DNA from 2 places in the Kitasatospora sp. NPDC058478 genome. Region 2 is predicted to be linked to the other one. Evidence: riboswitches for the same ligand, from Rfam matches in the RefSeq annotation. Region 2 holds a riboswitch; the other holds the start of a gene.
The links. Region 2 has a riboswitch for magnesium ahead of ACFWPT_RS23270 (NRAMP family divalent metal transporter). Riboswitches for the same ligand answer to the same signal wherever they lie in the genome.
Positions count from the first base shown of each region.

Region 1: linked by a shared signal. The riboswitch ahead of ACFWPT_RS11185 (NRAMP family divalent metal transporter) and the one ahead of ACFWPT_RS23270 (NRAMP family divalent metal transporter) in region 2 are both predicted to bind magnesium.

Region 1 covers NZ_JBHXML010000015.1:106,186-112,494, forward strand. Annotated here, with positions in the region: gene ACFWPT_RS11155 (ABC transporter permease) at 1-155, opposite strand, end outside; gene ACFWPT_RS11160 (glyoxalase) at 445-810, opposite strand; gene ACFWPT_RS11165 (hypothetical protein) at 807-1,268, opposite strand; gene ACFWPT_RS11170 (winged helix-turn-helix domain-containing protein) at 1,369-1,776, opposite strand; gene ACFWPT_RS11175 (hypothetical protein) at 1,842-2,117, opposite strand; gene ACFWPT_RS11180 (hypothetical protein) at 2,193-2,465, opposite strand; gene ACFWPT_RS11185 (NRAMP family divalent metal transporter) at 2,561-4,210, opposite strand; M-box (ykoK) riboswitch at 4,537-4,714, opposite strand; gene ACFWPT_RS11190 (YhgE/Pip domain-containing protein) at 4,916-6,214, shown strand; gene ACFWPT_RS11195 (FdhF/YdeP family oxidoreductase) at 6,258-6,309, opposite strand, start outside.
Region 2 covers NZ_JBHXML010000041.1:68,740-75,048, reverse strand. Annotated here, with positions in the region: gene ACFWPT_RS23285 (hypothetical protein) at 1-325, shown strand, start outside; gene ACFWPT_RS23280 (YoaK family protein) at 374-1,051, opposite strand; gene ACFWPT_RS23275 (MgtC/SapB family protein) at 1,111-1,845, opposite strand; gene ACFWPT_RS23270 (NRAMP family divalent metal transporter) at 1,966-3,615, opposite strand; M-box (ykoK) riboswitch at 3,974-4,151, opposite strand; gene ACFWPT_RS23265 (ABC transporter ATP-binding protein) at 4,289-5,164, shown strand; gene ACFWPT_RS23260 (FtsX-like permease family protein) at 5,161-6,309, shown strand, end outside.

The DNA of each region.
Region 1 (6,309 bases), on a different contig from region 2:
GTGGTGCCCTGCCCGACCCGCAGCGCGAGGTAGAGCAGCACCAGGACGGCGGCCGCGACGAGCGCGTCCACCCAGGTCATCCGGGCCAGGCGGGCGGCCGTCCGGGATGGCAGTGAGCCCCGGGCGGCGCCCGGGGCCGGCTTCGGCAGGGTCATGGGGTGCACCTCCGGCGCGCACCCGGGGCCCCGGGGTCGGGAGAGGTGCGTGCGACGTCAGCGGGATCGGGACGAACGCCGCGTCCCCCCGGGCCGTCGCGTCAGGCGCGCGGGCGGGCGTGGGGGAGGCGGCCGGTACGGCGGCGCGTACTGGGAGGGTCTTCGCCCATGGCCGCCTCCTCCGGTGGTGTCGTCTGGTGCCGTCCCGGCCCGTCCTGCGGGCCCCGGGCAGTCTGCTCCTTCGGTACGTCCGTAGGCAAATGGATCCGGGGTTCCCCCGCGTGCCGGCTCAGGCCGTTTCGACGAACTCCAGCAGGTTGCCGACGGGGTCGGTGGTGTAGAAGCGGCGCCGGGGCGGCAGGCTGTCGTCCCACACCACGAGCGCGCCGAGCTCGGACAGCCGCGAGGCGAAGTCGTCGATCTCGGAGACCGCGATGCCGGGGTGGGCCTTGGTGCTGGGGCGGAAGCGCTCCTCGATGCCGAGGTAGAGCCGGACCCGGCCGCCGTCGGCGGCGAACCAGCAGCCGCCGCCCTCGGTCAGCGGCCGGGGCTTGGGGATCTCGGCCATCTGCAGGACGTCGCCGTAGAAGGCCCGCAGCAGGGCCTCGCTGCCGGGGGGTGCGGAGAGCTGGACGTGGTCGAGGGCCGTGATCACTGCGGCCTCCTGTCGGGAGCGGTGTGGTGCCGGGCCGCGGTGACCAGCAGCCGGGCGGTCGGGGTGGACAGGTCGAGGTGGTGGGCGATCCACTGGGGGTCGTGCCCGTGGGTGGCGAACACCCAGGCGGTGTAGAGCCGGTTCAGGCCGGGGGCGCCGGGCGACAGCAGCAGCGGTCGGACCTGCTCCATCGGGAACCCGTCCAGGGAGCGGGCGCTGAACCACTGGGTGTCGTCCTCGCCGGGGTCGGCGGGTCGGGCGGTGCCGCGCCCGCTGCGGGCGAGCAGCAGGGCGAGGAGCAGTCCGGCCGCCGAGGCGCCGATGAGCACGCCGGAGAGGAAGAGCCGCAGTCGCCCCGGGGCGACGCCGACGGCGATCCCCTGGAGGGTGAGGAGGAGCAGGACGCCGCACAGCGCCGTCCCTCTGCTGGTCCAGGGGAACAGGGCGGTTCTGGTCACGGCGGTGTCCTCCTTCGGTGGGGTGCTGGCCGGTGGGGTGCCGCCGGGGCGGGCGATCGGGCCTCGGGCGGCGCAGTCGGGCGGCGCGGCCGGGCGGCGGTCAGGCGACGCGGGTCAGGCGGGGGTCGTACTTGTAGCCGATCTGGCGGACGGTGGCGATCGCCTCCCGGTGGCCGGGGCCGAGCTTGCGGCGGATCCGGGCGATGTGGGTGGCGATGGTGCGGGTGTCGCCGGTGTCCGGCCGGCCCCAGACCGTCTCCATCAGCTGGCGGCGGGAGTGGACCCGCAGCGGGTTGTCGACCAGGTGCGCGAGCAGCTCGAACTCCAGGTAGGGGAGCGTCAGTTGCTGCCCGTCGACGGTGACGGTGCGCTGCTCGGGGTCCACCACCAGGCCGGTGTCCGGGTCGACGGCGGGCCGGGGGGCCGGGGCGGGGCGCGGCCGCCGGGGCGGGGCGGCGGCGGTGTGGTCCGAGAAGATGGCTTCGAGCCTGGGGTAGCGCACGGCCATGGCGGATGCTCCTTCGGCGGGTCGGTGCGGGGTCGGTGCGGATCTGTACGCATCGGTACGGGTGGTCAGCGGGCGGGGTGCCAGGGGTGCCAGGGGTGCCAGGAGGCTTCCAGCCGGGCGGTGCCGTCCGGGGCCGTGACGGTCCGCCAGCTGGCCCGCAGTCGGGCGGGGCGGTCGGCGGAGGCGGCGGCCGGTGCCGGGGCCTGGGCCGTGACGGCGTGCAGGACGGGGCTGTCCAGCGGGCTCTCCGCCAGGCGTCGGCCCACGGCGGCGAGCGCGGCGCGCAGGCGGCCGAGGCCGGCGGACGGGAGGGAGGGGTGGAACGCGGCGACGATGGACATGGCAGGTCACCTCCGTGACGGGGCAGCGGGTGAAGGGGGTGCGCGAGGGCGCGGGGTGGTGCGGTCGGCGGGGCGTCAGCCGTGCGGCCGGTGGCGGGCGGCGGCGCGGCTGAGGCGGCGCGCGGCGGCCGGCGGGAGGTCCGCGAAGTCGGCGAGCCAGTCCGGGCGGTGGCCCTGGCGGGCCAGCAGGTAGGCCAGGTGCACGCGCGGCTCGTACGCGCAGGCCCGGGTGTTGGGCGTGCCGGAGTGCGGGCAGACGCCGGGGTCGTCGAGGCGGTAGTTCCTCTCGACGCCGTCGTGCAGGGCGAGGCGGACGCGCGGGCAGTGGTGGTGAGGGGCGGTGCGCATGGCCGTACTTCCTTCCTTCCCCGGGTGCGGGGCGGTCGAGGTTTCCGGGTCGGGGCCGGGGCGGCGGTACTGTCGGGCGCCGCCCCGGCGGCGGCTCAGTGGTTGAGCGCGGTCTGGACGATCTTGATGATGACCATCACCATCGCGACCAGGAGGTAGGCGCGCAGGGCGCCCATGCCGACCTTGCGGGCGGTGGACATGACCGGCTTGCCGAGGGTCTCCAGCGGGGGCATCCGCCATTCCTCGCGGCCGGTGCGGTCGATCGGGTCCTCCTTGGTGGCGGTGCGGCCGAAGGTGAAGAAGTACCCAGCGACCAGGACGCCGGCCACGCCGCAGCCGGCCATGATCCACAGGATCGCCTGCGAGCTGATGTCGGGCCAGACCACGGCGGCGGTCAGGATCAGCGACAGCATCACCAGGACGCCGACCACGGCGGAGGTGAAGGCGTTGGTCTTGGGCCCGTTGACCCAGGGCCCCAGGACGGCCTTGTCGTTGCACAGCAGCAGCAGGAACACCGTCGCCGAGGGCAGCAGCACACCGGCCAGCACCTGGACGAACTGCGTCATCAGGCCCTGGGTGTAGCCGGTGGACAGCAGCGTGATCGCGGCCGCCGCGACCACCAGGCCGGCGTAGATCGCGTAGAAGCCCTTGGCGCCCTTGACGCCCCGGTGCAGCGAGTGCCTGATGCCGAACACGTCGCCGATCGCGTAGGCGGTGGAGAGGGAGACGGCGAAGGCGCCGATGATCGAGGCGTCCAGCAGCGCGATGGCGAACAGCACACCGACCACGTGCCCGGCCTTGTCCTCAAGGCCCTTGGCGACGGCGGCCGCATCCGAGAACTGGCCGAAGCCGTCGGTGCCGGCGAAGGCCGCGGCGGTGAAGCCCATCATCGCGGCGGCGCCGATGATGACGATGGCGATCCCGATCCACAGGTCGACCTTCTCGTACTTCATGAAACGCGGCGTGATCCGCTTGTCGATGACGTACGACTGCTGGAAGAACAGCTGCCACGGGGCGACGGTGGTGCCCACGATGGAGACGATCACCAGCATCACGGCCGCCAGCTGGCCCGAGCCGCCCGGCATGCTGGGCACCACGAAGTCGTGTGCCATCTGCGAGGTCTTCGGGTGGACCATGAAGTAGATCGGCACCAGCAGCAGCGAACCCACGCACAGCGTGACGGCGACGCGCTCGAAGCGCTGGAACGAGCCGGTGAACGCCGAGGCGATGATGATCACGGCGGCCAGCACCACCGAGGCGACCTTCGGCAGGCCCAGGTACCCGGCGGCCAGGGTGACGCCGATGAACTCGGTGACCAGCGTCAGCGCGTTGAGCAGGAACAGGTCGATGACACTGAACGCGCCCCAGAACTTCCCGAAGCGCTCCAGGATCAGCCGGGCGTGCCCGACACCGGTGACGGCGCCCAGGCGCAGCACCATCTCCTGGTTCACGTACAGCACCGGGACCAGCATCAGCAGCGTCCACAGCAGCTGGGTGCCGTAGTTCTGCCCCGCCTGCCCGTACGTCGAGAAGGCGCCCGCGTCGTTGTCGCCGACCATCACGATCAGGCCGGGGCCCACGATCGCCAGCAGGGTCTTGAGCCGCGCGGACAGGCCGTGGCGCGGCGTGGTGTCGTCGAGCCGGATGGTGCCGAGCGCACCCCTGATGTCGCCGACGTGGGCGTCGTCCAGTACCGCTGAACGCGGGGCGGGGACCTTGGAGTCGAGCGTGGCGTTGGTGGTCATGACGATCCTCCCGTGGGCCCCGGGCAGGCGGGGCGATCGGGGGCGCACGGCGGCGATCCCCCTGCGGACGGGCGCGGCGCATCGCCACCCGGCGGTGCGGGCCCGTTCGGGCACGGCGAAGCCGGGTGTCGAGGTGATGAACCGTCAGAGATGTGCGCAGGGAGGGTCGTTACCGCGTGCCGGGAGTGTGCGAGGACAAGCGGGGGCAGGGGCAACTGTGGCCCGGACTACTGCAATCCATGTCTCTCGCCTCCTCCCGGTCGACGCACCCCGTGGTGCGTGTGATCGACGCGGCAAGGAGTTCGCCGGCGCGCGAAGCGACCGCCGGTTCACCCCAACTCGTCAGAGCTTTGGCACTCCACGGCGTGTCCAGCCCGGTCGGGCCGGAAGCCACTTCGGATCAACCCTTAGGTCGGGAAGATCTGTCCTAACCCTGGGCGTCTCTCGACGTCGTCGGATCAGTGGCCTGTGTCCGTGAAGAAGCCTCACCGAACGAGGTGCCTTCTTCAAACCTCCAGAAGCATAGACCGCGCGGAGGCCGATACTTGCGTACTTGGTAGAACCTTTACCTTCTGTCCCGGCGGCCCCGGCCGGAGCACGGCGGGGCGGATCGGGTGACGTGGGGTTTTGCCGCCGAGCCGCCACGGAACGACTTCCCACCGCATCGGCAGCAGCACCAGGTTGCGCCCGAATCCGAGGGGTGGCATGGCGTCCGCAGGCTCCCAGGACGGTCCCCGGCAGGCGCGGGCCCTCGTGCTCGCCCGCCACGCGAAGCTGTGGCTCGTTCCGAGCATCCTGTGCGGCCTGCTGGCCGTGGTGCTCTCGCTGCTCTACATGGGCGGCATCCTCAACCCGACCGGGCACCTGCACCGGCTCCCGATCGCCCTGGTGAACGCGGATCAGGGCCCGCCGCCGCCGGGCCGGACGGAGAGCCTGGGCGCGCGGCTCACCCGGGAGATCGTCGCCGGGACGCCCGGCAGCACCGTCGACTGGCGCCAGGTCGACCAGGCCGAGGCGATGGACCAGCTCTCCACCGGGAAGGTCTACGGCGCGCTGCTCGTCCCGCAGGCGTTCACCGCCGACGTGGCGGCACTGACCACCGGCCGGGCCACCGAACGGCCCACCCTGACGGTGCTGACCAACCCCGGCCTCGGCAGCCTCGGCTCCTCGCTGGCCTCTCAGATCACCCAGTCCGCCGCCCACCAGGCCTCGCTGGCGCTCGGCAAGGAGCTGACCGCCGCCGCGCCGCCCACCGCCTCCGGCACGGGCGCCAGCGCCACCGCGCGGCTGCTGCTCGCCGACCCGCTCGCCGTCACCACCCGGGTCGGCCACCCGATCGGCACCCACAGCGGGCTCGGCCTGAGCGCCTTCTACTACACCCTGCTGGCCGTGCTGACCGGCTTCATCGGCGGCAACATCATCCACAACGGCGTCGACACCGCGCTCGGCTACAGCGACAGCGAGCTCGGCCCCTGGCACACCCGGCGCCCGACCGTCCCGATCACCCGCACCCAGACCCTGCTGCTGAAGATGCTCATGACGGCCGGCATCATGCTGCTCACCACCACCCTGGTGATGCTCTGCTCGGTCACCGTCCTCGGCATGGACGCCCCGCACCAGGCGCTGCTCTGGGTCTTCGCCTACTGCGCCAGCCTCGCCGTCGGCCTCGGGGTCCAGGCGATCAACGCGGCGTTCGGCGGGATCGGGCAGCTGGTGTCCATGTTCGTCTTCATCGCGCTGGCGCTGCCCTCCTCGGGGGCGACCATCCCGCTCCAGGCGGTGCCCGGCTTCTACCGCTTCCTCAGCGTCTTCGAGCCGATGCGCCAGCTCAGCGACGGCATCCGGGCGATCCTGTTCTTCGACGCCCGGGCGGACGCGGGCCTGGCCCGGGGCTGGACCATGATCGCGGTCGGCGTGGTGCTCGCCCTGGCCTTCGGCTTCGGGATGACCCGGTACTACGACCGCAAGGGCCTGCACCGCTGGACGCCGCAGCCGTCGGAGTAGACGAAGTCGTCGGCGTAGGCGCCGCGCCTGATCCCTTCGCCTCCTACGCCTTGGTGACGGTGACCTTGAGGTGCTTCATGATCGGCTGGTCGCTC
Region 2 (6,309 bases):
CGAGGCCTCCTGGACCTACCCCGACGGCCAGCCGCACACCGGCACCGTCCAGGCCCCCCGTACGGCCGTCACCGGCACCGTCGTCCCCGTCTGGGTCGACCCCGCCGGCGCCCTCTCCTCGCCCCCGACCAACCGCGCCGCCGTCGCCGTCTCCGCCGTCTGCACCGGCGCCGGCGCCCTCCTCGCCCTCCTGGCCCTGCTCACCCTCGCCCTGCGCCTTCGCCTGCACGTCCTCGACCGCCGCGCCGACGAGGCCTGGACCCAGGGCTGGGCCCGCCTCGAACCCCTCTGGAGCGGCCGCGCCGGCCACCGCCAGGACGACTGACCCCTGCGGACGAGCGGGAACCGGCGAGCAGCGGGACGCGGCACCAGGTCAGAGCGGGTGGGTCCAGTCCGGGGCGGGGTGGGCTCCGGCGGCCCGGTGGGTGAGGGCCGCGACCGCGACGAGGAGGGCCAGGGCGAGGGTCAGGGCGATGGGGACGTCGGCCTGGCGGATGAGGAGGGCGCCGACGAGGGCGCCGACGAACATCCAGACGGCGGAGGCCAGCCGGCGGGGGCCGGTGCGGTCGGCGGCGAGGGCCGTGATGGTCATGGTGAGCACCGTGGTGGTCAGGTCGGGGACCTTGAGGGAGCGGACCACCGCGTTCTGGCCGCCCATGGCGAAGGCCAGCAGTCCGATGAGGCCGTAGCGGGCCGGGTCTGAGGTGTAGCCGGCCACGGTGGCCAGGGCGATGCTCGCGGCGACGAACACCGTCTGGGCGACCACCGCCGTGGTCAGCAGCCGCCCGCGGTGGTCGGGCAGCCGTCGGGCGAGGTGGCCCCCGACCAGGGCGCCGAGTACGAACGCGGCGAGGGCGCTCAGCGAGGCGGTGGCGGAGAGTCCGGCGGCACCGGCCAGGGCGAAGCCGAGGAAGACCACGTTGCCGGTCATGTTGGCGACGAAGACGTGGCCGAGCCGGAGGTAGCTGACGGCGTCCACCAGTCCGGTGACGACGGTGAGCACCAGCAGCATCGGCACCAGCGGCCCGTGCCTGGGGTCGGGGGTGAACATCGGGACCTCCTGGTCGGCCTCGTGACGGTGCCTCCGTTCTACCTCCCCCGGGCCGCGCCCTAGGCGAGCGCCGGGCGGCTCGGGTCGTCGGGTTCGTCGTCGAGGTGCCAGTGCAGGTCGCGGACGCCGGGTTCGAGGGAGAGCCGGCTGACGACCTGTTCGAGGGCCGGGGCGACCTGCCCGGTGATGGCCACGGTGGCGCGCAGGCTGGTGGCGTCGCCGCTGTCGGTGCGGCGGGCGCGCAGGCCGGTGGGGGCGAGGCCGGAGGCGGACAGGGCCTGGAGCAGCAGGGCCCGGATGTGGGTCTCGGCCTTGCGCTCGCATTCCAGGTGGACGGTGGCGCGGACGGTGGAGTCGGGGTCGCTGCCGGACTGCGGGGCCCGGTCGAGCATCCGGCCGGCCGGGCGCAGGATCAGGTGGACGGCGAGGACGCCGAGCGTGCCGAGGACGGCGAATTCGAGCTTCCCGGCGGCGGCGAGCACCCCGACGGCAGCCGAACACCACAGCGTGGCAGCGGTGTTGAGGCCACGGACGCCGGCGCCGTCGCGCAGGATGACGCCACCGCCGAGGAAGCCGATGCCGGAGACGACGTAGGAGGCGACCCGGGTGGGGCTGGCGGCGTCGCCGACGGCCTCGCTGTACAGCACGAACAGGGTGGCGCCGGCGGCGACCAGGGCGTTGGTGCGCAGGCCGGCCATCCTGGCCCGCCACTGGCGTTCGACGCCGATGAGCGCGCCGCAGGCGACCCCGGTGGCGAGCCGGACGAGGAAGTCGGCGGTGGTCAGGGTGTGCACGACGGCACCTCCTTCACTGGGAGAGCTGGGAGAGCGGGGAGAGCTGGAAGAGCAGGGAGACGGACGGACGGGTGGCGGGCCGCTGCCCACCACCCGTCCGTCCGGGCTGCGGTCTGCGGCTCAGTGGTTGAGCGCGGTCTGGACGATCTTGATGATGACCATCACCATCGCGACCAGGAGGTAGGCGCGCAGGGCGCCCATGCCGACCTTGCGGGCGGTGGACATGACCGGCTTGCCGAGGGTCTCCAGCGGGGGCATCCGCCATTCCTCGCGGCCGGTGCGGTCGACGGGGTCCTCCTTGGTCCCCCGACGGCCGAAGGTGAAGAAGTACCCGGCGACCAGGACGCCGGCCACGCCGCAGCCGGCCATGATCCACAGGATCGCCTGCGAGCTGATGTCGGGCCAGACCACGGCGGCGGTCAGGATCAGCGACAGCATCACCAGCACGCCGACCACGGCGGAGGTGAAGGCGTTGGTCTTGGGCCCGTTGACCCACGGCCCCAGGACGGCCTTGTCGTTGCACAGCAGCAGCAGGAACACCGTCGCCGAGGGCAGCAGCACACCGGCCAGCACCTGGACGAACTGCGTCATCAGGCCCTGGGTGTAGCCGGTGGACAGCAGCGTGATCGCGGCCGCCGCGACCACCAGGCCGGCGTAGATCGCGTAGAAGCCCTTGGCGCCCTTGACGCCCCGGTGCAGCGAGTGCCTGATGCCGAACACGTCGCCGATGGCGTAGGCGGTGGAGAGGGAGACGGCGAAGGCGCCGATGATCGAGGCGTCCAGCAGCGCGATGGCGAACAGCACGCCCACCACGTGCCCGGCCTTGTCCTCAAGGCCCTTGGCGACGGCGCCCGCGTCGGAGAACTGGCCGAAGCCGTCGGTGCCGGCGAAGGCCGCGGCGGTGAAGCCCATCATCGCGGCGGCGCCGATGATGACGATGGCGATCCCGATCCACAGGTCGACCTTCTCGTACTTCATGAAACGCGGCGTGATCCGCTTGTCGATGACGTACGACTGCTGGAAGAACAGCTGCCACGGGGCGACGGTGGTGCCCACGATGGAGACGATCACCAGCATCACGGCCGCCAGCTGGCCCGAGCCGCCCGGCATGCTCGGCACCGTGAAGTCGTGTGCCATCTGCGAGGTCTTCGGGTGGACCATGAAGTAGATCGGCACCAGCAGCAGCGAACCCACGCACAGCGTGACGGCGACGCGCTCGAAGCGCTGGAACGAGCCGGTGAACGCCGAGGCGATGATCACCACCGCCGCCAGCACCACCGCGGCCACCTTCGGCAGCCCGAGGTACCCGGCCGCCAGGGTGACACCGATGAACTCGGTGACCAGCGTCAGCGCGTTCAGCAGGAACAGGTCGATGACACTGAACGCGCCCCAGAACTTGCCGAAGCGCTCCAGGATGAGCCGGGCGTGGCCGACACCGGTGACGGCGCCCAGGCGCAGCACCATCTCCTGGTTCACGTACAGCACCGGGACCAGCATCAGCAGCGTCCACAGCAGCTGCGTGCCGTAGTTCTGCCCCGCCTGCCCGTACGTCGAGAAGGCGCCCGCGTCGTTGTCGCCGACCATCACGATCAGGCCGGGGCCCACGATCGCCAGCAGGGTCTTGAGCCGCGCGGACAGGCCGTGGCGCGGCGTGGTGTCGTCGAGCCGGATGGTGCCGAGCGCACCCCTGATGTCGCCGACGTGGGCGTCGTCGAGCACGGCGGTACGGGTGGTGGTGGGGACCTTCGGGTCCAGCATCACGTTGGTCATGGCAGGGCCTCCCTGCCCCCTTCCTTGAGGGGGCGACAGGGGGCACGCAGCAGCGATCCTCCCTGCGAGCGCACGCCGCCGGACCGCACGGCGGCGCTGAGCGGCGGCGGCCGTGAGGGCATGACGGAGCGTCAGACGTCGTGCGTCGGGGCGCGGTTGAGCGCATGACGCAGCGTCAGGTGAACGAGCGCAGGGAAGGTTGTTACCGCGTGCCAGAGGTGATCGAGAGCATGCGGGGGTAGGGGCGACTATGGCCCGGACTATCGCAGTCCATGTCTCTCGCCTCCTCCCGGTCGGGGGTGCACCGTCTGTGCACCGCATCGCGACACGGCAAGGAGCGGACCGGCCCCACGGGACCGGCACACCCCAACTCGTCAGAGCTTTGGCACTCCACGGCGTGTCCAGCCCGGTCGGGCCGGAAGCCACTTGGGGTCAACCCTTAACTCGGGAAGACCTGTCCTGAACCTGGGCGTCTCTCGACGTCGTCGGGTCAGTGGCCTGTGTCCGTGAAGACGCCTCACCGAACGAGGTGCCTTGCAAACCTCGTCAAGCATAGACCCTCCCCTTCACCCGGATAGCGGCGTTTCGACCGAACTTCGACAGCTTTGTAGAAGCTTGACCAAACCCACCCCTCGACGTGCACCCCCATCCGGCATATATAGTTCACCGACATATGCAGCTCAACAGCTCACGAGGGGGAAGTGTGTCCCACAGCGATCCGACCCGATCCGCACCCGTCCTGCACCTGGCCAACGTCACCCGGGTGCACGGGCGGGGCGCCGCCGAGGTACACGCCCTGCGCGGCGTCGAACTGGCCGTCCACCCCGGCGAGTTCGTCGCCGTCATGGGCCCGTCCGGCTCCGGGAAGTCCACCCTGCTGACCCTGGCCGGCGGACTCGACACGCCCAGCGAGGGCGAGATCCTGGTCGAGGGCGTGGCCCTCGGCGGCCTCAGCCGCGGCCGGCTCGCCGACCTTCGGCGGCGCTCCATCGGGTACGTCTTCCAGGACTACAACCTGATCCCCGCCCTCACCGCCGCCGAGAACATCTCGCTCCCCCGCGAACTCGACGGAGTCTCCGGACGCACCGCCCGCCGCGAGGCGCTCGCCGCCCTGGAGGAACTCGGCATCGGGGAACTCGCCGACCGCTTCCCCGACGACATGTCCGGCGGCCAGCAGCAGCGCGTCGCCATCGCCCGCGCGCTGATCGGCGAGCGCCGGCTCGTCCTCGCCGACGAACCGACCGGCGCCCTCGACTCCGCCACCGGCGAGGCCGTGCTCGCCGTGCTGCGCGCCCGCTGCGACGCCGGGGCCGCCGCGATGATGGTCACCCACGAGGCGGCGCACGCCAGTTGGGCGGACCGGGTGGTCCACCTGAAGGACGGCGCGGTCGCCTCCGAGAGCCACGGGCGGCGCACCGGCAAGCGCCGACTGACCACCGAGCCGCTCAGTGCTCCGGCCGACGGAGCCGGGCACGCGTCCGGCGACTACGGCCACACGTCCGGCGACTTCGGCCACGCGGCCGGCGGCTTCGGCGAGGTGACCCGATGAGACTCGGCGCCTGGAAGGTCGCCCTGCGCATCGCCCGCCGCGACGCGCTGCGCGCCAAGGGCCGTAGCGCCCTGATCGTCGCCATGATCGCGCTGCCCGTCCTCGGCGTCACCGGCGCCGACGTCGTCCACCGCAGCGGGCAGCTCACCCCGGCCGAACGGGTCGAACGGGTGCTGGGCGGGGCGGACGCCCTGGTCACGTCGCTCGCCCCCGGCCGGACCGTCGAGCAGGCCCCGGTCGCCGAGGACGGCGCCTTCGCGGTCCAGCCCCGCCCCGGGCAGCCGCCCACGGCCGAGCAGCAGAAGGGCGCCGGCACCGACCCCGTCGCCCTGGTCACCGGGCTGCTGCCACCGGGCAGCGTGCTCACCTCCGCCCGGCAGGGCCCGGAGACCGGCGCGACCTCCCCCGAAGGCCTGGTCCGCGCCCTCACCACCGAGGCCGACCTCGCCGACCCGCTCTGGCACGGCCGGCTCGACCTGGTCGACGGCCACGCCCCGGGCGGCCCGCGCGAACTGGCCGCCACCCGGGCCTTCCTCGACAACTCCGGACTGGCCGTCGGCGGCACCACCACCTTTCCCGGCCTGGAGCGGACCACCTTCACCATCACCGGCGTCGTCGAGCACCCGGACGACCTCCGCCGGATCGAACTCGTCGCCCAGCCGGGCGCGTTGCTGAGCCAGCTCGCCGCCGCCACGCCTCCCGGCAGCCCGGCCGCGGCACCCCCGGAGCCCGAACGCGGCGCCTGGCTGGTCCGGCTCCCCGCCGGGGCCACCCTCGACTGGGCCAAGGCCCAGGAGTTCAACGCCCACGGCTACACCCTCACCGCCCGCGCGGTCGCGCTCGCCCCGCCGCCGCGCGCCGCCGTCCCCTACTACCGGGACGCCTACCGCTCCTTCGGCCCCTCCGCCGACGACAACACCAAGGTCGTGGTGGCCACCGTCACCGGCATGGGCCTGCTGGAGGTCGCCCTGCTCGCCGGCCCCGCCTTCGCGGTCGGCGCCCGCCGCTCCCGCCGCCAGCTCGCGCTGCTCGGCGCCGCCGGCGGCCGGCGGACGCACGTCGGCGCGGTGGTGCTCGGCGGCGCCCTCGTCCTCGGCACGGCCGGGGCCGTGGTCGGCGTGGTCCTCGGCGGCGGCCTCGTCGCC